3 regions of the Pseudoalteromonas sp. 20-92 genome follow, and region 1 is predicted to be linked to each of the others. Evidence: predicted binding sites of a transcription regulator. Region 1 holds the regulator's gene; each other region holds the start of a gene.
The links. Region 1 encodes MetJ, which represses methionine synthesis genes. Its sites were predicted from a motif close to TAGACGTCTAGACGTCTA; they were not measured.
Positions count from the first base shown of each region.

Region 2: the regulator MetJ is predicted to act here: its motif matches at 1,381-1,398, upstream of metK (methionine adenosyltransferase).
Region 3: the regulator MetJ is predicted to act here: its motif matches at 4,717-4,734, upstream of metA (homoserine O-succinyltransferase).

Region 1 is NZ_JANJGQ010000013.1:67,791-75,247, forward strand. Features, by position in the region: gene priA (primosomal protein N') at 1-45, opposite strand, end outside; gene rpmE (50S ribosomal protein L31) at 278-493, shown strand; gene NRL14_RS12510 (malic enzyme-like NAD(P)-binding protein) at 1,017-2,258, shown strand; gene metJ (met regulon transcriptional regulator MetJ) at 2,331-2,651, opposite strand; gene metB (cystathionine gamma-synthase) at 2,851-4,098, shown strand; gene metL (bifunctional aspartate kinase/homoserine dehydrogenase II) at 4,104-6,449, shown strand; gene NRL14_RS12530 (penicillin-binding protein 1A) at 6,494-7,457, opposite strand, start outside.
Region 2 is NZ_JANJGQ010000001.1:35,568-43,024, forward strand. Features, by position in the region: gene metK (methionine adenosyltransferase) at 128-1,279, opposite strand; gene tkt (transketolase) at 1,584-3,575, shown strand; gene NRL14_RS00150 (hypothetical protein) at 3,809-4,999, shown strand; gene NRL14_RS00155 (hypothetical protein) at 4,996-5,802, shown strand; gene NRL14_RS00160 (hypothetical protein) at 5,777-6,601, shown strand; gene NRL14_RS00165 (hypothetical protein) at 6,594-7,400, shown strand.
Region 3 is NZ_JANJGQ010000001.1:153,696-161,152, reverse strand. Features, by position in the region: gene metH (methionine synthase) at 2-2,632, opposite strand; gene NRL14_RS00660 (homocysteine S-methyltransferase family protein) at 2,642-3,715, opposite strand; gene metA (homoserine O-succinyltransferase) at 3,705-4,652, opposite strand; gene ettA (energy-dependent translational throttle protein EttA) at 4,874-6,547, shown strand; gene NRL14_RS00645 (PilZ domain-containing protein) at 6,703-7,068, shown strand; gene NRL14_RS00640 (histone deacetylase) at 7,125-7,457, shown strand, end outside.

The DNA of each region.
Region 1 (7,457 bases):
GGTGCGCGGTAATGGGACTTTAATAGCAACTTCAACAAAACGCATAACAACTCAACCAATAAAATTAATGGTGTAATGTACTAAATATACAGTTAAAAACCTACTAGCAAATTATAGTCATTTTATTATTTGGTTACTTTTTTAGCAAAAAATTATAATTAAACCTTGTGTGCTCGGTAGTTGTTGGATAAAATCCGCCACCAACAAATTTGTTTTAACGACGTATGGTACCAAACTACGGGTTTGGAGAGCGATGCGGCCTTAACTAGAGGTTTCTATGAAAGAAGGTATTCACCCTAAGTACGAAGTAATTTCAGCAACATGTTCATGCGGAAATGAATTCGAAACAAGCTCTACTCTTTGTAAAAACATTCACTTAGACGTATGTTCTGCGTGTCACCCGTTTTACACTGGTAAGCAAAAAGTTTTAGACACTGGCGGACGTGTTGATCGTTTCAACAAGCGTTTCGGTGCACTTGGTAGCAAGAAGTAATTTTTGCTATTTAGTTAAAAGAAGCACCTTAGGGTGCTTTTTTTGTGCCTGAAATTTATCTTTACGTGCTTTTCCTGCCTATTTATACGTTATCTCCTTTGCATAACTATTTCTTGTTCTTATTCTGAGTATGCATAAACCTTTGCAGACAAAGTACGTAATAGTCTCTATATTTTGAAGTGTTCATTTTTTAACTAAGTTGTTAAATGTAGCTAACGTGAAGATAAATGTTTTTAAAGTAGACTATTAAGCTGTTTATAGTTATTTATACTAAAAATTTGATAGTCGTTTTTAGAGAAAATGGCTCGCGGCTAAAAGTACCTCTAAAAATGCTTTTTATATGAATTTCTATTTATGAAATGTCGCTATATCTTCGCAAAGTTACTGAAAAACCTCTTAAAATTAATGAATCTAGCATATAACAGGATAGACCTGATATTGCTTGGAATTTAAAAATAATAAGGGTATCGTAACCCAGACAACACCTCTCACTTTAACTTAAATTGCAGGATACAATCGCGTTATGTCAGACTTTCGTGAACAAGCACTACATTACCATTCTCATCCCGTTCCAGGAAAAATCAGCATTGAGCTAACCAAGCCTGCCGAAACGGTTCAAGATTTAGCTTTAGCATATAGCCCAGGTGTTGCTGAACCTGTGCGTGAAATTGCTGCTGATCCTGCAAATGCTTATAAATATACCGGTAAAGGTAATATGGTTGCAGTTATCACTAATGGTACTGCAATTTTGGGCTTGGGTAATTTAGGCCCTTTGGCATCAAAGCCTGTAATGGAAGGCAAGGCGCTGTTATTTAAGCGCTTTGCAGGCCTTGATTCTATTGATATCGAAGTGAAGCATAAAACAACAGAAGACTTTATTAACACGGTTGCTAATATTGCCGATACATTTGGTGGTATTAATCTTGAAGATATTAAAGCCCCAGAGTGTTTTGAAATTGAAAAGGCATTGATTGAGCGCTGTAGTATTCCGGTTTTTCATGACGATCAACACGGCACTGCAATTGTAACAGCCGCTGGTATGTTGAATGCACTTGAAGTGCAAGAGAAATCGATAGAAGAGGCTATTATAGTATGTTTAGGTGCTGGTGCGGCTGCCGTTGCCTGTATGGAACTGTTAATTAAGTGTGGTGCACTGCGTGAACACATTTACATGCTTGACCGTAAAGGCGTTATTCATACTCGTCGTGATGATTTAAACGAGTACAAACAACTATTCGCTAACAATACGGATAAGCGTACGTTGCAAGATGTTATTGCTGATGCTGATGTATTTGTTGGTGTATCTGGGCCTAATTTGTTAGCAGCCGATGATTTAAAACTGATGGCTGATAAGCCGGTTGTGTTTGCGTGCTCAAACCCCGACCCTGAAATTGACCCCGCACTTGCACACAGCGCGCGCAACGATTTAATTATGGCGACAGGGCGTTCTGATTATCCAAACCAAGTGAATAATGTTTTGTGTTTCCCGTTTATTTTTCGTGGTGCACTAGATGTGCGCGCAAGTGCAATTAACGATGAAATGAAAATAGCAGCAGTAGAAGCGATTCGTAGTATTGCAAAAGAGCCTGTACCAGCAGAGGTCCTAAAAGCTGCTGGTGTTGATAAGCTGGAATTTGGTGCTCAATATATTATTCCAAAACCGATGGATCCACGTTTATTACCACGTATAGCAAGAGCGGTTGCTCTTGCTGCTGTTGAGTCGGGTGTGGCACAAATTGATTTGCCAGAAAGCTATATGCAGTAAACCTATACCGTAAAATTTAATCATAAAAAAACCTCAGTAATTACTGAGGTTTTTTTATTTTACTTTATCTATTTATTCGTCATCTAAAACAGGGACTTCTAACCCCATTTCTTGCATTATTTTTTTCACTTCTTCTGGTACTTTTTCAGCGTTATCTTTACGTAAGTCATCGTCATTAGGTAAAGGTTGACCTGTAAATGCATGTAAAAACGCTTCACATAGTAGCTCACTGTTTGTTGCGTGACGCAGGTTATTAATTTGACGACGAGTACGTTCGTCAGTTAATACCTTTAATACATTCAGTGGGATCGAAACGGTGATCTTCTTAACTTGTTCTGATTTTTTCCCGTGTTCTGCGTATGGGTGAATATACTCACCATTCCATTTAGCCATAAGATGTATCGTTGCCTCAGATTATTAATTGCTCACATGCGCTAAAATGCGTGTGAATATGCGTGAAATTCTATCGATTTAAAAAAGATAGTCAAATACTAGTTGTTTGGCCATCTAGCTGTTTAAATGTTTTGACTTCTCAAATTGAATAAACTACTCTTTTAGACGTCTAAACATCCAAATTAATCAGGTGACGAATATGAGCGAAAAAAACAAAGCAACCATTGCGGTCCGTAGTGGCGTTGAAGCCGATAAACACCACGGTGCAGTGGTCGCGCCAATCTATTTATCGACTACTTATTCGTTTGCCGATTTTGATACTAAACGCCAATATGATTATGGCCGTAGCGGTAATCCTAACCGCGATATCTTAGCTGAGACCCTTGCTGAGCTCGAAGGGGGAGTACGCGGCATAATTACAGCCACAGGCATGGCGGCTGTACATTTAGCAACTCAGCTGCTTAATTACGATGACACGTTAGTGATCCCACACGACTGCTACGGTGGAAGCTACCGTTTATTTACGTCCCTGCAAAGGCGTGGCTTGCTAAAGCTTGAGGTTTTAGATTTAACAAAACCAGAAAGTCTTCAAAAAATATTAGTAATTAAACCAAAACTCATTTGGATTGAAACACCAAGTAACCCTGTACTACGTTTAACTGATATTAAAGCGGTTACTGATATTGCTAAGCAGTGTGGCGCACTGGTGGCCGCTGACAATACATTTTTATCGCCTGCTTTACAAAATCCGATTAAGTTTGGTGTAGATATTGTGGTGCATTCAACCACTAAATATATTAACGGACACTCAGATGTAGTGGGCGGTGCTGTTATTGCTGCAACACAAGAGATCGGTGACGAGCTTGCTTGGTGGGCTAATAACATTGGTATCACAGGGGCACCTTTTGATAGCTATTTAACGCTTCGTGGTTTACGTACTTTAAATGTGCGCTTAAGGCAGCATCAAGAAAATGCATTAGCAATAGCTCAGTATCTCGAAGAATCTGAGTTCGTTAGCCAAGTTTATTACCCTGGGCTTGAGTCGCACCCCCAACATGAATTAGCGAAAGCACAGCAGCTTGGTTTTGGTGGCATGGTTAGCTTTGATATTAAAGGCGACATAAACGATGCAGCGGCATTTTTAACTAGTCTACATAACTTTAGTTTAGCTGAGTCGCTAGGCGGCGTTGAGAGCTTAATATGCCACCCTGCGACCATGACGCATGCAGGGATGGATGCAACAGCGCGCTTAGAAGCCGGCGTTGGTGATACGCTTATTCGTGTTTCTGTCGGAATAGAAGACATTGAAGATTTATTAGCAGATCTTGAACGTGTATTTACACTTGTAAAACCTGGCAGAAAAAACAATACAAATCGATTAACTAAAGGTGCGGGAACATCGAGCGGTGATGCTAAGTTAAGTGCCGCTTACCCCGCGCTTTGGTAACTAACATGACTAAAAATATACATAAATTTGGCGGTTCGAGTTTAAGTTCAGCACAGCGTTACAAAAGTGTTGCGGGTATTATATTAGAGCACACACAACCTGGTGATTGCGTTGTGGTATCAGCAGCTGGGAAAACAACCGATACACTAGTTAAGTTATGGCAAAGTTACCAGCAGCAAGATACACATGTAATTGCTGATATTTTATTACAGTTAAATAATCATCAAATAGATTTAATAGAGCAGTTATTACAAGCTAATACAAAGTGTAACGCTCTAAAAAAATTGAATGAAGAGCTATCAACAATAACGCTGTTAGCGCAAACAGGGCAGCTACAAGAAGCCCAATTGCTTGCTCATGGAGAGTTATGGTCAGCACGCGTACTCGCTGCTTACCTGCAGGAGCTTAATGTTGATGCGTGTGTTCACGATGCGCGTGCTTTATTTACATTAAATGATGGGCAGTTATTACATGAACAAAATACTCAACAGTGCGCAAACTTAATTGCGCATAATAAAATTAACGTTGTAACTGGATTTATTGCAGCTAATACAGCAGGGGATACTGTAACGCTTGGTCGTAATGGAAGTGATTATAGTGCGACCTTACTCGCTAATTATTGTCATGCAAAACAAGTCTGTATTTGGACTGATACACAAGGTGTATTTAGTACCGACCCTCGTAAAGTTAGTAAAGCGATTAAATACGCGAAGGTGTGTCGTGGACAGGCCAATTTATTGGCACGGCTAGGTAACCCCGTATTGCATGCTAAAACATTATCTCCTCTTAAAAATACGGATATAAAATTATCAGTACGAAGTAGTTTTGATGCACAAGCTAGCTCTACTGACATCGTTAAAGAAGGTAGTGCCAAACAAAAGCGCTTTATAACAACGTTACAAAATATTGATTTATTGATAGTTGAAAACTTAAGTGAAGGAGATATTGCGCATGTGAGTCAGCTTATTCAGCATAGCTTGCATCACTTTAGTCAAAATGGTGAGACGTACTTAGTTGTGCCAGCTATTTCGACGCATCAGGTTATTAGCTATTTTGAAGGTCGAGCTAATATTAACGAATCGAGCTTACACGGGTGTGCTGTGATAGCGCCTGAGCAAGATATTAGTAAATTGCACTTATTGGCGATTAATTTATTAAATGCACATGCGATTGAACCACGATTTGCACACCAAGATAGCGGCTATATTTTATTACTTACTGATCAAGTGATTGATAGCGATATACTTAGCATATTACACGATAAGCTGATTAACAAAGGGCAGGAAATTGCTTTAATAGTCGCTGGACTTGGTAATGTAGGTGAGGTGTTTATTGAACAGTTATCTACTCAAGTTGAGCGCTTGTCAGATGACTTTAGTATTAAGCTTGTTGGCTTAGTGCGCTCTCAAAAAATGCTTTTTAATCCTAATGGGATTGGTGTATCGCAATGGAAAACCCAGTTTCAACTTGAAGCGTCTGATTATCAAAACCAAACATTATTAAATGCAATTGATGAACTTGATTACGAACATAAAGTGATTGTAGATATAACAGCGAGTGAAAAGTTTAGCCGGTTATATCCTGATTTTGTAGAAATGGATTGTCATTTAATAAGCGCTAATAAGTATGCAGGTACAGCTCCTACTAATTGGTATAAAGCACTACGTACAAGTATCTCTGAACGCAACTTACATTGGCGTTATAACACCAGTGTGGGGGCTGGTTTACCCATTAATTTTGCGCTTGCTGATTTACAAAATAGTGGCGATAAAATAACACGTATTGAGGGCGTGTTTTCTGGGACGTTATCGTGGTTGTGTAGTAAGTATGATGGTTCGATTATATTTTCAGATTTAGTGCTTGAAGCGCAAAAAATGGGTTTTACGGAGCCCGATCCTCGCGAGGATTTATCTGGGCGTGATATGCAGCGAAAATTGCTTATTTTAGCCAGAGAGTTGGGGGTTGAATTAAATCTTGAGGATATTAGTCTTTCGGCATTAATGCCTGATGAACTTGCGCAAGGGAGTTGGGATGATTTTTTAAGTAAAAAATCCCAGTTAGATAGCTTTATTCAAGAGCATGCAAAGAGAGCTAAGGCACAAAATTCGGTGCTTCGTTATACAGGCTTGCTCGAAATCGCAGAAAATGAAGTAATAGCGAAAGTCGGTATCGCGTATGTATTACAAAGTGATGTTTTGGCTAGTTTAACGCCAGGAGATAATATTTTTGTTATAAATAGTAAGTGGTATAGCGATAACGCGCTCGTTATCCAAGGCCCTGGTGCTGGTAAAGAGGTCACTGCAGCGGGTGTACATTCTGATTTGTATTGGCTGGTCCAAAATTTAAGGTAGCATTACGGCAGCCTAAAGTGGCTGCCGTTTTTATTTAACGCTATTTAAAATAGCTCTTCTTCTGTTTTTGTATCTTCCTCAAATATATCGGTAGGTTGGGAAAGTACATACTTAGTTGGGGCTGTACCTTTGTCAAAATATTCAAAGCGGCTTGTGTAATCGTTTTTGTGGCTCAGTAAACCTGTTGCTAAATCAATACGAATAGATACTAAGTCTTCGGGTGGTTCTATAGGCGCTTCTGGTGCATCTTCAAGTGCTACTTTCATAAACTCAATCCATGCTGGTTGCGCCGTTTTAGCCCCTGACTCTGCCCCTGAGATTTGACTGCTATCAAGGTTGTTATTATATGTTGAGCGGCCTAACGAGTTACCGGGGTTATCAAACCCAACCCATACAGACGTTAGTACATTACGATTAAAGCCACTAAACCAAGTATCTACTGAGTCATTAGTCGTGCCTGTTTTACCTGAGAGATCACGTCTCTTTAATGCTTGAGCACGCCAGCCTGTTCCGCTCCAGCCTGTTTTATGTGCCCAACTACCACCGCCCCAAATACCACTATGCATTGCATCAGCAATTAAAAATGCATTCTGTTTAGAGATAATCCGTGGTGCGCATTTTTTTTCTTGTTGCTTTTCAGTTTCGAAATTCTGCATTGTTACATCGTTGTTCAATACGCTTAACGTACTATCGCTATCGTCACAAGCTTCTGTTGGGTTTGTTTTAAATAACACGTCACCATAAGCATCTTGAATTTCAGAAATGAAGTAGGGTTCTATTAAATGCCCGCCATTTGCAAAAGCACTCATACCGCGTGCAAGTTCAAGCGGCGTAATAGAAGCGCTACCAAGCGCAAGTGATTCACTGCGATTAATATCTGAATTTTTGAAGCCAAATTTTAGTAGGTGCTCTGCCGTACGCTGTAGGCCAACTCCGCGTAACAAGCGCACCGAAATAACGTTTTTAGATTGTGCTAAAGCACGACGAATACGAATAGGTCCATTATAA
Region 2 (7,457 bases), on a different contig from region 1:
AAATTGCCTTAATATTTTTATTAATGTACCGTTATTTTAATTAAGCTTGAATTTATTCTGCTATTTATAATACATAAAAAAAGCGCCAATTGGCGCTTTTTTTGTATTTAGATAGTTACCTAACCAATTAAAGGCCAGCAGCTGCGCGAAGTGCTTCAGCTTTATCTGTACGTTCCCAAGGGAATTCGTCACGACCAAAGTGGCCGTAAGCCGCTGTAGGAAGGTAGATAGGGCGCTCTAAATCAAGCATTTGAATTAAGCCGTAAGGGCGCAAGTCAAAGTGTTCACGAATAAGCTCGATTAAACGGCTTTCTTCTAACTTGCTTGTACCAAAGGTTTCAACGCTGATAGATGTAGGCTCTGCAACACCGATTGCGTAAGAAACTTGTAGTTCACACTTATCAGCAAGGCCAGCCGCAACTACGTTTTTAGCAACGTAACGTGCAGCGTATGCAGCTGAGCGGTCAACTTTTGATGGATCTTTACCAGAGAAAGCACCACCACCGTGACGAGCCATACCACCGTATGTATCAACGATGATTTTACGACCTGTTAAACCACAATCGCCCATTGGTCCGCCAATTACAAAGCGACCTGTTGGGTTAATGAAAAATTTAGTCGCGCTTGTAATAAGCTCTGCAGGAAGTACCGGCTTGATGATAGTTTCCATCACCGCTTCTACTAAATCTTTTTGTGAAATGTCTTCGCTGTGCTGAGTAGATAGTACTACTGCATCAATACCTACTGGCTTACCATTTTCGTACGCAAAAGTAACTTGAGATTTTGCATCTGGACGTAACCAGTTAAGCTCGCCGCTTTTACGTACTTGCGCTTGGCGCTGTACTAAACGGTGTGAGTAAGTAATTGGCGCAGGCATTAGCACTTCTGTTTCGTTACATGCGTAACCAAACATAAGACCTTGGTCGCCAGCACCTTGTTCTTCTGGGCTAGTGCGGTCAACACCTTGGTTAATGTCAGGAGACTGTTTACCAATAGTGTTTAAAATTGCACATGAATCTGCATCGAAACCCATGTCTGAATGCGTGTAGCCAATTTCACGTACTGTTTTACGTGTAATTTCTTCAATATCAACCCATGCGCTAGTAGTGATTTCACCACCAACCATAACCATACCTGTTTTTACGTAAGTTTCGCACGCAACACGGGCATGAGAGTCTTGCTCTAGGATAGCATCAAGTACCGCATCAGAGATTTGATCGGCGATTTTATCCGGATGACCTTCAGAAACTGATTCAGAAGTAAATAAATGTTTTGCCATTGTATTTCTGCTCACAAATATTGCGCTTCACAAACGTCGGTATTAGCGCTAAAAAATTAAGGGGCGTATTTTATCGAAAACAAAACACCTTGCATAGTGTTTTTACGCCTAGACGTCTAAATAAAATTACTAATAACTTTTTGGTCTTAAAAAATATTCATAATGCCTCACTTTTATAGGGTTTTTAATTGCACACAGCCCCCACAATAAGTAAGAATGGTCGCTATAAGCAAACCCAAGTTACTTGGGTGCATAAACAAACACATAAATACCCGCGCAAATACACATAAAGGTAGGAGAATTCATGCCATCTCGCAAAGAACTTGCAAATGCTATTCGCGTCTTGTCAATGGACGCAGTACAAAAGGCCAAATCTGGTCACCCTGGAGCCCCTATGGGCATGGCCGATATCGCTGAAGTATTATGGCGCGATTATCTAAAGCATAACCCAACTAATCCAGAGTGGGCTGACCGTGACAGATTTATTCTTTCAAACGGCCACGGTTCAATGCTTATCTATTCTCTATTGCATCTAAGTGGTTACGACTTACCACTGGACGAAATTAAAAACTTCCGTCAAATGCATTCTAAAACACCAGGTCACCCTGAATATGGCTATGCACCGGGAATCGAAACTACTACGGGTCCATTAGGTCAAGGGATCACAAATGCCGTAGGTATGGCCATTGCTGAAAAAGCGCTAGCTGCACAGTTTAACCGTGAAGGTCACGATATTGTTGATCACTTTACCTATGCATTTATGGGCGATGGCTGCCTTATGGAAGGTATTTCTCATGAAGCTGGTTCACTTGCTGGCACATTAGGTCTGGGTAAACTTGTTGCATTTTGGGATGACAACGGCATTTCAATCGATGGTGAAGTAGAAGGTTGGTTTACAGATGACACACCAGCTCGCTTTAAAGCATATGGTTGGCATGTAATTAGTGGTGTTGATGGCCACGACAGCGATGCTATAAGTGCTGCAATTGCAGAAGCTAAAAGTGTTACGGATAAACCATCACTAATTTGTTGTAAAACAATTATTGGTTACGGGTCACCTAACAAATCTGGTAGCCACGATTGTCACGGTGCACCACTAGGTGATGACGAAATTAAAGCATCTCGCGAATTTTTAGGTTGGACTGGCGATGCGTTCGAAATTCCTGATGATATTTACGCACAGTGGGATAGCAAAGAAAAAGGTCAGCAGCTTGAATCAAGCTGGGACGAAAAATTTGCAGCATACGCAAAAGCATACCCAGAGCTTGCAGCTGAATATAAGCGTCGTATTAATAACGAACTGCCTGGCGATTGGGCTGAAAAATCTCAAGCGTACATTGAGCAATTACAAGCAAACCCTGCAAACCCAGCGTCTCGTAAAGCATCGCAAAATGCATTAAACGCATTTGGTCCGTTGTTACCAGAATTTATGGGTGGCTCAGCCGATTTAGCAGGCTCAAACTTAACAATTTGGGATGGCTCTAAAGGTTTAACACACGACGATGCAAGCGGTAACTACATTTACTACGGTGTACGTGAGTTTGGTATGTCGGCAATTATGAATGGTATTGCTCTTCATAAAGGCTTTATTCCTTACGGTGCTACGTTCTTAATGTTTGTTGAATATGCAAAAAATGCCGTACGTATGGCTGCATTAATGAAGCAACCAAGCATTTTTGTATACACGCACGATTCAATTGGTTTAGGTGAAGATGGTCCAACTCACCAACCAGTAGAGCAAATTGCAAGCATGCGTTTAACGCCTAACTTATACAACTGGCGTCCATGTGACCAAGTTGAGTCGGCAATTGCATGGCAACAAGCTATTGAGCGTAAAGACGGTCCTACATCGTTAATCTTTACTCGCCAAGGTCTTGAGCAACAAGCGCGTGACGCACAGCAATTAAGCGATGTTAAAAAGGGTGGTTACATCCTTAGCTGTGACGGCAATCCAGAGATTATTTTCATTGCGACGGGTTCTGAAGTGCAACTAGCACAAGATTCAGCAACTGAGCTACGCAGCCAAGGTAAAAAGGTACGTGTTGTATCTATGCCATGTACTGATGCCTTTGAAGATCAAAGCGCAGAGTATAAAGAAAGCGTATTACCGGCATCTGTTACACGCCGCGTAGCAGTAGAAGCGGGTATTGCTGATTACTGGTACAAGTACGTAGGCCTAAACGGCGCAGTAGTAGGTATGACTACCTTTGGTGAGTCAGCACCAGCTAATGAGTTGTTTGAGCACTTTGGTTTTACAGTGGCAAACATTGTAAGCAAAGCAAACGAGCTTTTTTAATCGATTGCTTTAAAGATTAAAAGCCCGCTCTGTTTAAAACAGGGCGGGCTTTTTTGTTTGTAGGTCGTGCTTTAGCGCGTTAAAGATAAATCAAAAATATGACGCCATAAATGACGACCTACAATGGAGCCAAAAAGGTGCAATTTAACATTAAAATACTGCGTTAAAAACTTTTGCTCTAACAAATAATTTAACGTAGTATTTTAACCCAGACTCATTTACAAGGAAGAAATATGTCTTGGTCTAAACTCAATAAAACTATCAATGCTCATTCTGTAATCCCTCTTGACGCGCTTAGCTGTCGAGATTTTGGTGTGATGCTACCCGTTAATTTCCCATTTAGTAAAGCTAAATTTACCTGCCAAGCACTTGCTATGCTATCGCAGCTCAATGATTATGATTTAAAAATGGTGTGCGCCGATATCATTCAAATTTGCGCGAACCCTAATGCTACAAACTCAATTAAGCATAGCCGCAACCCGTTACGCCGTTTATGGCGGACAAAATACCCATTTCGTAATTATCATTTTTTAATACGTTATAGCTTGGAGTCTAACTTCGTCTCTATAACAGATGTATTATTTGATAAGCAGCTACAGGGAAAGAAAGGTAATTTTGCTGCCGAGCGCACCATGCTTTACGAGGTAAAAAGGCTTAGCAACCATAGTTATAGTAAGGCTATGAAGAGGGAAGAGATAGAAGAAATACAAGGAGCGTGGCAAGAGGAGCCTACTCCAACAGCACGAGTGAATACACAGCACGCAGCAGTCAATGGTATGCAAAATGAGCTTACCAAAGCCACATGGTTGATGGGCACTCACCTTGATAGAGCTTATGAGGGAGACGGTATTAAAGCTTATACGTTATTTCATAACCCCACCGATTATACAAAGCTTGACTTAATTGAGTGCGCGTTTGATAAGCGCTCAGGCACTAAATCCCACAATGCTCAGCATTTAGCAGCCGTGCTGGCACAAAATAACCAGCAAGGTAAACAAGTAAAATGGCTAGCACACAGCCAAGGAGCAATCATTTTTTGTGCGGCACTGGAGCATTATCGTATTTACTATGGTAAGCCCCTTACAGGCCAGCAACTCGCGGTGCATGGTTCAGGCTCAAATGTCGAACGTTTAAAACGCATTGCTAACAGTACGGGCTTAAAAGTAGTTGCGGTACGTAACAACCCCTATGATTTAGTGCCTAATTTAGCTGACCGCAGTAAAATATCACCAAGTAGTTTAGTGCGTTCGCTGAAATTTAAAGGCCTTGTTACAGATGGCTCTGTTGGCGAAAGCCCACACACTTTACCGTTTTTAGGCTTAGTCACCTATGCAGCTCAGCTAGAAATGCTAGGAAATAATGAAAAAGCCGATATTGTAAAAAACTTTATTAAAACCTTACCAGCAACGGATAAGCGATTATGATCAAGTTAGCCAAGGCTTTTTATCGTGGCTTTGTAGGTGGCCCCAGTTTTGACAACTCTATTCATCACCGGCTCATTTTAGAAAATAAGTTACTTACTCTTGATATACCGGATAGCAATATCGCAGCTGTACCGTCTACCATTGATGTGTCGTTTCCCTATAATTCGACCAGCTGGTTTAAACAACATAAAAAAAACTATTTACACCATGAATACGTACATATGCTTACTGAAAACTGGATGTACTTGCCACCAGTAAGCTATTTGCCAAGTAGTGAGTATGGCATGCTTAGTTGTCAACTAAGGATTAAACAAACCAATAAAATCAATGTTTTGGATATCGCACAATTAAAACATTTTGTGATTGAATCATACGATAACTTCCATTGGGGGCCTGACGGCAGAAATACCGAAATTAAAAATGATACCACATTAGAATCTAGTAAAATGGCCGTCCCCTTTGAGCCTGATGAGTTAGAAGAAGAAATTTTAGGTCGTATTGAATCTTATGGAAAGCCGCCATTGCCTGCCGCTAAAGAGGCTGTGATTAATAACTGCCAATGGGTGTTTTATCAAGTAAAAAGGAATAATGCTCTCTCTCGCCATGATTTTTATTGCTTGCCACTGAGTGAACATGCTTTTTTGGAAGTAAAGTTTAATCATCGCGTTGACCGCTCAGATAAACATAAAAAATGGACTAAGCATGCACTTGAATCACAACAGCGAATTATGGAATCAATAAAGCTCAGTGATTTACCTCCAGAGCACGATAATTTAATTGCTGATAATTCTAAAAGTGTTTAATTTAGCCAAGGCTTTTTACCGTGGTTTTGTCGGCGGATCCAGTTTTGAAAATTGCATCCACTATCGCGTTATTTTAGAAAACAAACTGTTAACCCTTGATATGCCTAGCAGTAATGTTACTGCTGTACCTTCTACGATTGATGTCTCATTTCCTTTTAATTCAACTACTTGGTTTAATCAGTATAAGCAAGATTATTTACAGCACGTATATGTACATATGCTTACTAAAAACTGGATGTACTTGCCACCAGTAAGCTATTTACCAAGTAGTGAGTATGGCATGCTTAGTTGCCAACTAAGGATTAAACAAACCAATAAAATCAATGTTCTTGATACTATGCAATTAAAACGCTTTGTGATTGAATCATACGATAACTTCCATTGGGGACCTGATGGCAGAAATACCGAAGTTAAAAATGATACTACATTAGAATCAAGTAAAATGGCCGTCCCTTTTGAGCCTGATGAGTTAGAGGAAGAAATTTTAGGGCGTATTGAGACTCGAGGATATCCACCACTACCAGCAGCCAAAGAAGTTATATTTAACAATTGCCAGTGGGTGTTCTACCAAGTAAAAAGAAATAATAGCCTCTCTCGTCAAGATTTTTATTGTTTGCCATTAAGTGAACATGCTTTTTTAGAGGTTGAATTTAATCATCGTATTGATCGCTCTGATAAGCATAAAAAATGGGCTAAGCATGCACTTGAGTCACAACAGCGGATTATGGAATCAATAAAGCTCAGTGATTTACCTCCAGATCACGATAATTTAATTGCTGATAATTCTAAAAGTGTTTAATTTAGCCAAGGCGTTTTATCGTGGTTTTATTGGGGGGCCTAGTTTCGACAACTGTATTCATCACCGCCTCATTTTAGAAGATAAGCTATTAACTCTCGATGTACCGGATAGCAATGTCGCAGCTGTACCATCTACCATTGATGTGTCGTTTCCCTATAATTCAACCAGCTGGTTTAAACAACATAAAAAAAACTATTTACACCATGAATACGTGCATATGCTCACTGAAAATTGGATGTATTTGCCACCAGTAAGTTATTTACCAAGCAGTGAGTATGGTATGCTTAGTTGCCAACTAAGAATTAAGCAAACCAATAAAATCAATGTTCTTGATATTATGCAATTAAAACGCTTTGTGATTGATGAGTATGATAATTATCATTGGGGGTCAGATGGTTATAACACTAAGCTTCAAAATGATACCAAGCTAGAGTCGAATAAAAGAGCAAACCCATGGCAAGGTGAGGCACTTAAAAAGGAAATTTTAGGGCGCGTTGAATCTTATGGTTATCCGCCACTGCCTGCGGCTAAAGAGGTTATGATTAATAATCGCCAATGGGTATTTTACCAAGTAAAAAAAAGTAATAGGCACTCTCGTCACGATTTTTATTGTTTGCCATTAAGTGAGCATGCTTTTTTAGAAGTAAAGTTTAACCATCGTGTTGACCGCTCAGATAAACATAAAAAATGGGCTAAGCATGCACTTGAATCACAACAGCGGATTATGGAATCAATAAAGCTTACTGAGTTACCCCCCGACCACGATAATTTAATTACTGATAACTCGCAGGGCGTTTAACTTTGTCAGAGCCTTATCTCTTTTTTTGAAAGCGCAGTGTCTCTTATTCCTCCTTGT
Region 3 (7,457 bases), on a different contig from region 1:
ATTACTCCGGATCATACCCCAAGTTAGGCGATAGCCAACGTTCAGCTTCTGCGAGCGTCATATTAGTTCGCTTAGCGTAGTCTTCTACCTGATCCTTTTGCACTGCGGCTACTGCGTAGTATTTAGCCTCAGGGTGCGAGAAGTACCAACCTGAAACAGCAGCACCTGGCCACATGGCATACGAACTAGTTAGCTGCATACCAATGCGTTTTTCGGTGTCTAATAATTGCCAAATTTTCTTTTTCTCAGTGTGCTCTGGGCACGCTGGGTAACCTGGCGCTGGGCGAATACCTTGGTAGTTTTCGCGTATTAGCTCATCGTTTGCTAGGTTTTCGTCTGGTGCAAAACCCCAATACTCTTTACGTACTTTTTCGTGCAGGTATTCTGCAAACGCTTCGGCGAGCCTATCGGCAACGGCTTTAACCATTATTTTGTTGTAGTCATCTTGCTGTGCGTCAAACGCATTTGCTAAATCGTCTTCTTCTAGGCCGCCCGTTACTGCAAACGCGCCAAAGTAATCAGGCATGCCTTTTGGTGCTATGTAGTCGGCTAGGCAGTAGTTAGCAAAGTCGGTTTTTTCGGTTTGCTGACGTAAATGGCACGAAGTAGTTAACAGCGTTTTGCGCGTTTCGTCGGTGTATATTTCTATGTCGTCCCCAACGCGGTTAGCCGGGAATAAACCAATTACACCAAGTGGTTGTAAACTGCCTGCTTTTTCAAGGTCGTCTAACATATCGTTAGCGTCTTTAAATAAGCTTTGTGCTTGCTCGCCTACTACTTCATCGTCCATTATGCGCGGGTATTTACCGGCAATTGACCACGTCATAAAGTATGGCGTCCAGTCTATATATTTACGTAAAGTCGCGATTGATACATTTTTAAACTCAGTCACGCCCAGCTTTTTAGGCACTGGAGGCGTGTAGTTATCCCAATCGAGTTGTGCTGCGTTATCGCGTGCGCGCTGGATTGTAACAGGCTTAGAGCGTGGTTTTTTACGTGCTTGTTGCTCGCGTACTTTTACATATTCAGCTTTAGTTTTAGCTAAAAAGTCAGGTTTAATGTCTTTTGATAATAAGTTTGAAACCACACCTACTGCACGGCTTGCGTTATTTACATACACAACGCCTTTATCATATTGCGGCTCAATTTTTACTGCGGTGTGCGCTTTAGAGGTAGTTGCACCACCAATGAGTAGCGGCAGTTCAAAACCACGGCGTTTCATTTCTTTTGCTACGTGTACCATTTCGTCAAGCGATGGGGTAATTAAGCCCGATAAACCAATAATATCGGCTTTTTCGTCGATTGCGGTTTGCAGTATTTTATCGGCAGGTACCATTACACCTAAGTCGATTACTTCATAGTTATTACATTGCAGTACAACGCCTACAATATTTTTACCTATGTCGTGTACGTCGCCTTTTACGGTCGCCATCACTATTTTACCATTGGTTGAACCTTCTTCTTTTTCGGCTTCAATAAATGGGTCTAGGTAGGCTACGGCTCGTTTCATTACGCGCGCCGATTTAACCACTTGTGGTAAAAACATTTTACCTGCGCCAAATAAATCACCTACCACGTTCATGCCATCCATTAACGGCCCTTCAATTACGTGAATAGGTTTATCGGCAGCAGCGCGGCACTCTTCGGTATCTTCATCTATAAAGGTAGTAATGCCTTTTACAAGCGCGTGCTCAAGGCGTTTTTCAACAGGCCATGTGCGCCATTCTAAATCTTCTACTCGCTCGGCTTGTGCCATACCAGAGTATTTTGGTGCAAGCTCTACTAAACGCTCGCCTGCGCCTGGGTCTGTGTTAAGTATTACGTCTTCAACGGCTTTACGAAGCTCCTCTGGTATGTCGTCGTAAACAGCGAGCTGCCCTGCATTCACAATCCCCATATCCATACCCGCTTTTATGGCGTGGTATAAAAATACCGAGTGAATAGCTTCACGTACTGGGTTATTACCTCTAAATGAAAACGATACATTAGATACACCGCCCGACACTTTACAGTGCGGTAAGTTTTGCTTAATGCGGCGTGTGCCTTCAATAAATTCTACAGCGTAGTTGTCGTGCTCTTCTATACCGGTGGCTACGGCAAATATATTAGGATCGAATATAATATCTTCTGGCGCAAAGCCAATGTCTTCTACCAATATTTTATAACTGCGCGCACATATTGCGAACTTACGGTCTGCCGTGTCGGCTTGCCCGTCGGTATCAAATGCCATTACAACGGCAGCTGCACCAAAACGTTTTATTATTTTAGCTTGGCGAATAAACGGCTCTTCGCCCTCTTTTAGCGATATAGAATTAACAATAGCCTTACCTTGAATACACTTTAGGCCTGCTTCTATTACTTCCCATTTAGAGGAGTCGACCATAATGGGTACGCGTGAAATATCAGGCTCTGAGGCTATTAAGTTTAAAAACTTAACCATAGCGGCTTTTGAGTCCAACATGGCTTCGTCCATGTTTATATCAATAACCTGTGCGCCATTTTCTACTTGTTCGCGGGCCACTGTTAGCGCGGCTTCAAAGTCTTCTTCCATGATTAAACGTTTAAACATGGCAGAACCGGTTACATTGGTACGTTCGCCGACATTAGTAAATACTGCTATTTGTTGGGTCATGCTGGCTCCTTAATTTAAGTTACAGGCTTCAAGGCCTGATAAACGCATGCGTACTTCAAGCTCTGGTAGTTGGCGTGGTTTAACGCCCGCTAAACCTTTTGCAAAAGCGCGAATATGCGCAGGCGTGGTGCCACAACATCCACCTACTATATTAATAAAGCCCGATTTACCCCAATCGATAATTTCGGCTGCCATTTCAGGCGCTTCTAAGTCGTATTCACCAAACTCATTAGGCAAGCCCGCATTAGGGTGTACCGACGTAAAGGTTTCGCACACGCGCGACAACTCTTCTACGTATTGGCGCAGTAAATCAGGGCCAAGGGCGCAGTTAAGGCCAATTGAAATAGGTTTGATATGGCGAATAGAGTTATAAAACGCCTCGGTTGTTTGCCCCGAAAGCGTACGGCCTGACGCATCGGTAATAGTGCCCGAGATCATAACTGGTAATTTACGCCCTGCTTGCTCAAAGGCTTCTTCAACGCCAAACGAGGCAGCTTTTGCATTGAGGGTGTCGAATATGGTTTCAATAAGTATTAAATCGGCGCCGCCTTCCATTAATGCAAGGGTAGACTCTACATACGCAGTAACTAGCTTATCAAAGGTGACATTTCGGTAACCCGGATCGTTTACGTCTGGCGAAATTGAACACGTTTTAGATGTCGGCCCTAAAACACCCGCTACATAGCGTGGTTTTTCTGGCGTTTTAGCCGTAAATTCATCGCAAATTGCGCGTGCTAATTTAGCCGACTCTAGGTTTATTTCACGGCTTAGGCTTGCCATGTCATAATCTTCCATCGAAATAGTGGTCGAGTTAAACGTGTTGGTTTCAATAATATCGGCGCCCGCTGATAAAAAACCACGATGAATATCAGTGATTAAGTCGGGCTTAGTTAGGCTTAATAAATCGTTATTGCCTTTAATTAATACATGCCAGTCTTTAAAACGCTCTGCGCGATAGTCTTCTTCTTCTAGCTTATGATCTTGGATCATGGTGCCCATAGCGCCATCTAAAATTAAAATGCGTTCTTTTAATGCGGCACTTATTTCGGCTTGTTTATTATTTGTAGGCGCGTTATTCGGCATAGTTGTTAGTCCTCACGTCTTGGCTAACTAAATTAATATCATACGGTGTGGTTTGGTACACGTAGTAATTTAACCAGTTCGAAAAAAGTAAAAAAGCATGGCTTTGCCACGTTTTTGAAGGTTGTTTGGTTGCATCGTCATCCGGAAAGTAATTTTCGGGTTTTGGTGCATTAGGGCTTTTTTTACAATCGCGCTCGTATTCTGCTTTTAGCGAGTCGGCGTCGTACTCTGGGTGGCCGGTTATAAACACTTGGCTACCCGATTTATTTTTAAGTAAGTAAGCCCCTACTCGCTCAGAACCTGCCAGTACAACTAGCTCGTCGCAGGCGTTTATTTTATTTATATCAATATGGCCGTAGCGTGAGTGCGGTACCAAAAAGGTATCGTCGAATCCGCGAGTCAGTGCACCGTGATCAAAATAACACTGGTGAGTAAATACGCCACACAGTTTATCGTCTTTTAAATCGCGCTTTAAATTGTAACGGTGATATAACGCTGCATGCGCTGCCCAACACGAAAACAACGTAGAGGTAACGTGTTGCTCAGCCCAATCAATAATGACTTTTAGTTCATCCCAATACGCTACATCGTCGTATTCTAAATGCGCAAGTGGCGCACCGGTTACTATTAATGCATCGTAATTGTTGTCTTTAACCTCAGAAAAATAACGGTAAAAAGTATCAAGGTGCTCTTCTGAATTACTGCTACTGCGGTGAGTGTCGAGGCGCAGTAGTTCTACATTTACTTGTAAAGGCGAGTTGGCAAGCAAACGAATAAACTGAACTTCGGTTTCTACTTTATTAGGCATTAAGTTTAAAATAGCCAAACGCATTGGGCGTATTTCTTGCGTTTTTGCACGACTTTTTGGCATTACAAATACGTTTTCTTGACGTAAACGTGCAATTGCCGGCAACTCGTCTTTTACTGTAATTGGCATACCTTACTCCCGCTCATAAAAACCGAAGCTTAATTATGAACTGAAAGTAAAAAATATCAACCTCTAGATGTATAGATGTCTAAATGAAATTTATTCATGATTTTATACTTTACTTACAAGCATGCTTTAGTGCTTTAAAACCCGCCATTCGTTGACTGTTTCACCTGTCAGCCACTACAATACAACATTGAAAATTTTATTATTATTTGAAGGCTCCTTTCATGGTTTTACCTGATAAATTTATATTCTCGATGAGTCGAGTATCTAAGGTTGTGCCACCTAAGCGCACTATCTTAAAAGATATTTCGTTGCACTTTTTCCCTGGCGCTAAAATTGGTGTGCTTGGTTTAAACGGTTCTGGTAAATCTACGTTACTACGCATTATGGCCGGTGTTGACCAAGACTTTGAAGGTGAAGCACATCCTCAGCCTGGTACAAAAATTGGTTATTTACCGCAAGAGCCAGTACTGGACGAAAGCAAAACAGTGCGCGAAATTGTCGAAGAAGCCGTTGGCGAAGTTAAACATGCACTTAGCCGTCTTGACGAAGTATACAACGAGTACGCAATGGAAGGTGCTGACTTTGATGCACTTGCAAAAGAGCAAGGCGAGCTTGAAGCGGTTATTCAAGCGCACGATGGTCACAACATTGATAACGTTTTAGAGCGTGCTGCTGATGCACTTCGCCTACCAGAATGGGATGCTAAAATTGAGCACCTTTCAGGTGGTGAGCGTCGTCGTGTTGCTATATGTCGATTATTACTTGAAAAACCAGACATGCTTATTCTCGATGAACCAACTAACCACTTGGATGCTGAGTCGGTTGCATGGTTAGAGCGCTTCTTACACGATTACGAAGGCACTGTTGTGGCAGTAACGCATGACCGTTACTTCCTTGATAATGTAGCTGGCTGGATATTAGAGCTTGACCGTGGTGAAGGTATTCCGTGGGAAGGTAATTACTCTTCTTGGCTTGAACAAAAAGATGCGCGCTTACAGCAAGAACAAAAATCTGAAAAAGCACGTCAAAAATCAATTGCGCAAGAACTTGAATGGGTTCGTTCAAACCCTAAAGGTCGTCAAGCTAAGTCAAAAGCACGTATGGCTCAGTTTACTGAAATGCAGCAGTCTGATTACCAAAAGCGTAACGAAACTAACGAAATGTTTATTCCACCTGGCCCACGTTTAGGCGACCAAGTGCTTGAAGTAACTAATCTTCGTAAGAGTTTTGGCGATCGCGTTTTAATTGACGATTTAAGCTTTAGCATGCCAAAAGGTGCCATTGTAGGCATTATTGGTGCGAATGGCGCGGGTAAATCAACACTGTTTAAAATGATAAGCGGTGAGCAAGAACAAGACAGCGGTAGTATCAGCGTTGGTGAAACAGTACACCTAGCTACTGTTGATCAGTTCCGTGACGGTATGGATGAAAGCAAAACTGTTTTCCAAGAAATATCAGACGGTCAAGACGTATTAAAAATTGGTAACTTTGAGTTTCCAAGCCGAGCGTATGTAAGTCGCTTTAACTTTAAAGGTAACGATCAGCAAAAGTTTGTTAAAGACCTATCTGGTGGTGAGCGTAACCGCTTGCACCTTGCTAAGTTATTAAAAGCGGGCGGCAATGTGTTACTTCTGGATGAGCCAACCAATGACTTGGACGTTGAAACCCTACGTGCACTTGAGAATGCTATTTTAGAGTTCCCTGGTTGTGTAATGTGTATCTCGCATGACCGTTGGTTCCTTGACCGTATTGCAACGCACATTTTAGATTACCGCGACGAAGGTGTAATTAACTTCTTTGATGGTAACTACACTGAATACGAAGAGTGGCTTAAAAAGACACTCGGTGCAGCAGCAGCTCAACCTAAACGTATTAAGTACAAAAAAATTGGCTAATCTTCACTGAAGCTAATTTATTACAGTAACACTAAGCCCTGCATTTATGCGGGGCTTTTTTATGCCACCAGCATTCTAAGCACTTATTTTCTAGCATGTAGAGAATTACCCGCTATGATTAATTTATTATAAAAACAATAAGGCTAAATTAGGATATGCAAAATCGTCGTCAGTTTTCTCGTGTATTATTTTCAACCGATGCACAGGTAATTTTTAATGATCATCAATACCCATGTAAATTGCTTGATATATCTCTACATGGCGCATTGATTAACAAATGCGATGCTTTGACAGGCTGCACCAATAACGATGCAATACTGCGTTTTACACTCCCTCAAAGCGACATAGAAATAAAAATGGAAGTAGTTGTGTGTCATATAGAAGCAGATCACATCGGTTTAAAGTGCCGTCATATTGATATAGATAGCATTACTTATCTAAAGCGATTAATTGAATTAAATTTAGCCGATGACGAGCTGCTGCATCGCGAACTCACTATGCTGATTCACGACGCACAATAATAGACTCATTTAGATTAGTTGATTACCATAGGGCAAATTTTTCAACGTGTGAATACATGACTTTAAATCCACATTTACCTTTGGTGTATCATCCTAACTATTCGTTTAGCTTTGATCCAAAGCATCGTTTTGCAATGAGTAAGTTTGCACATTTATATCAGCATGTTGAAGAGCTTGGTTTGATTGGCGATAACCTAGTTGAGCCAATATTAGGCACGCCAGCACCACTTGAGCTAATACACTGCGAAAATTACATACACGATTTGTGGAACAACCGCTTAGATGAAAAAGCCATGCGCCGCATTGGCCTACCTTGGTCAAAAAAGCTCATGGCGCGCACATTTACAGCCCCTCAAGGCACATTACAAACGGCTCGTTTAGCGCTAAAA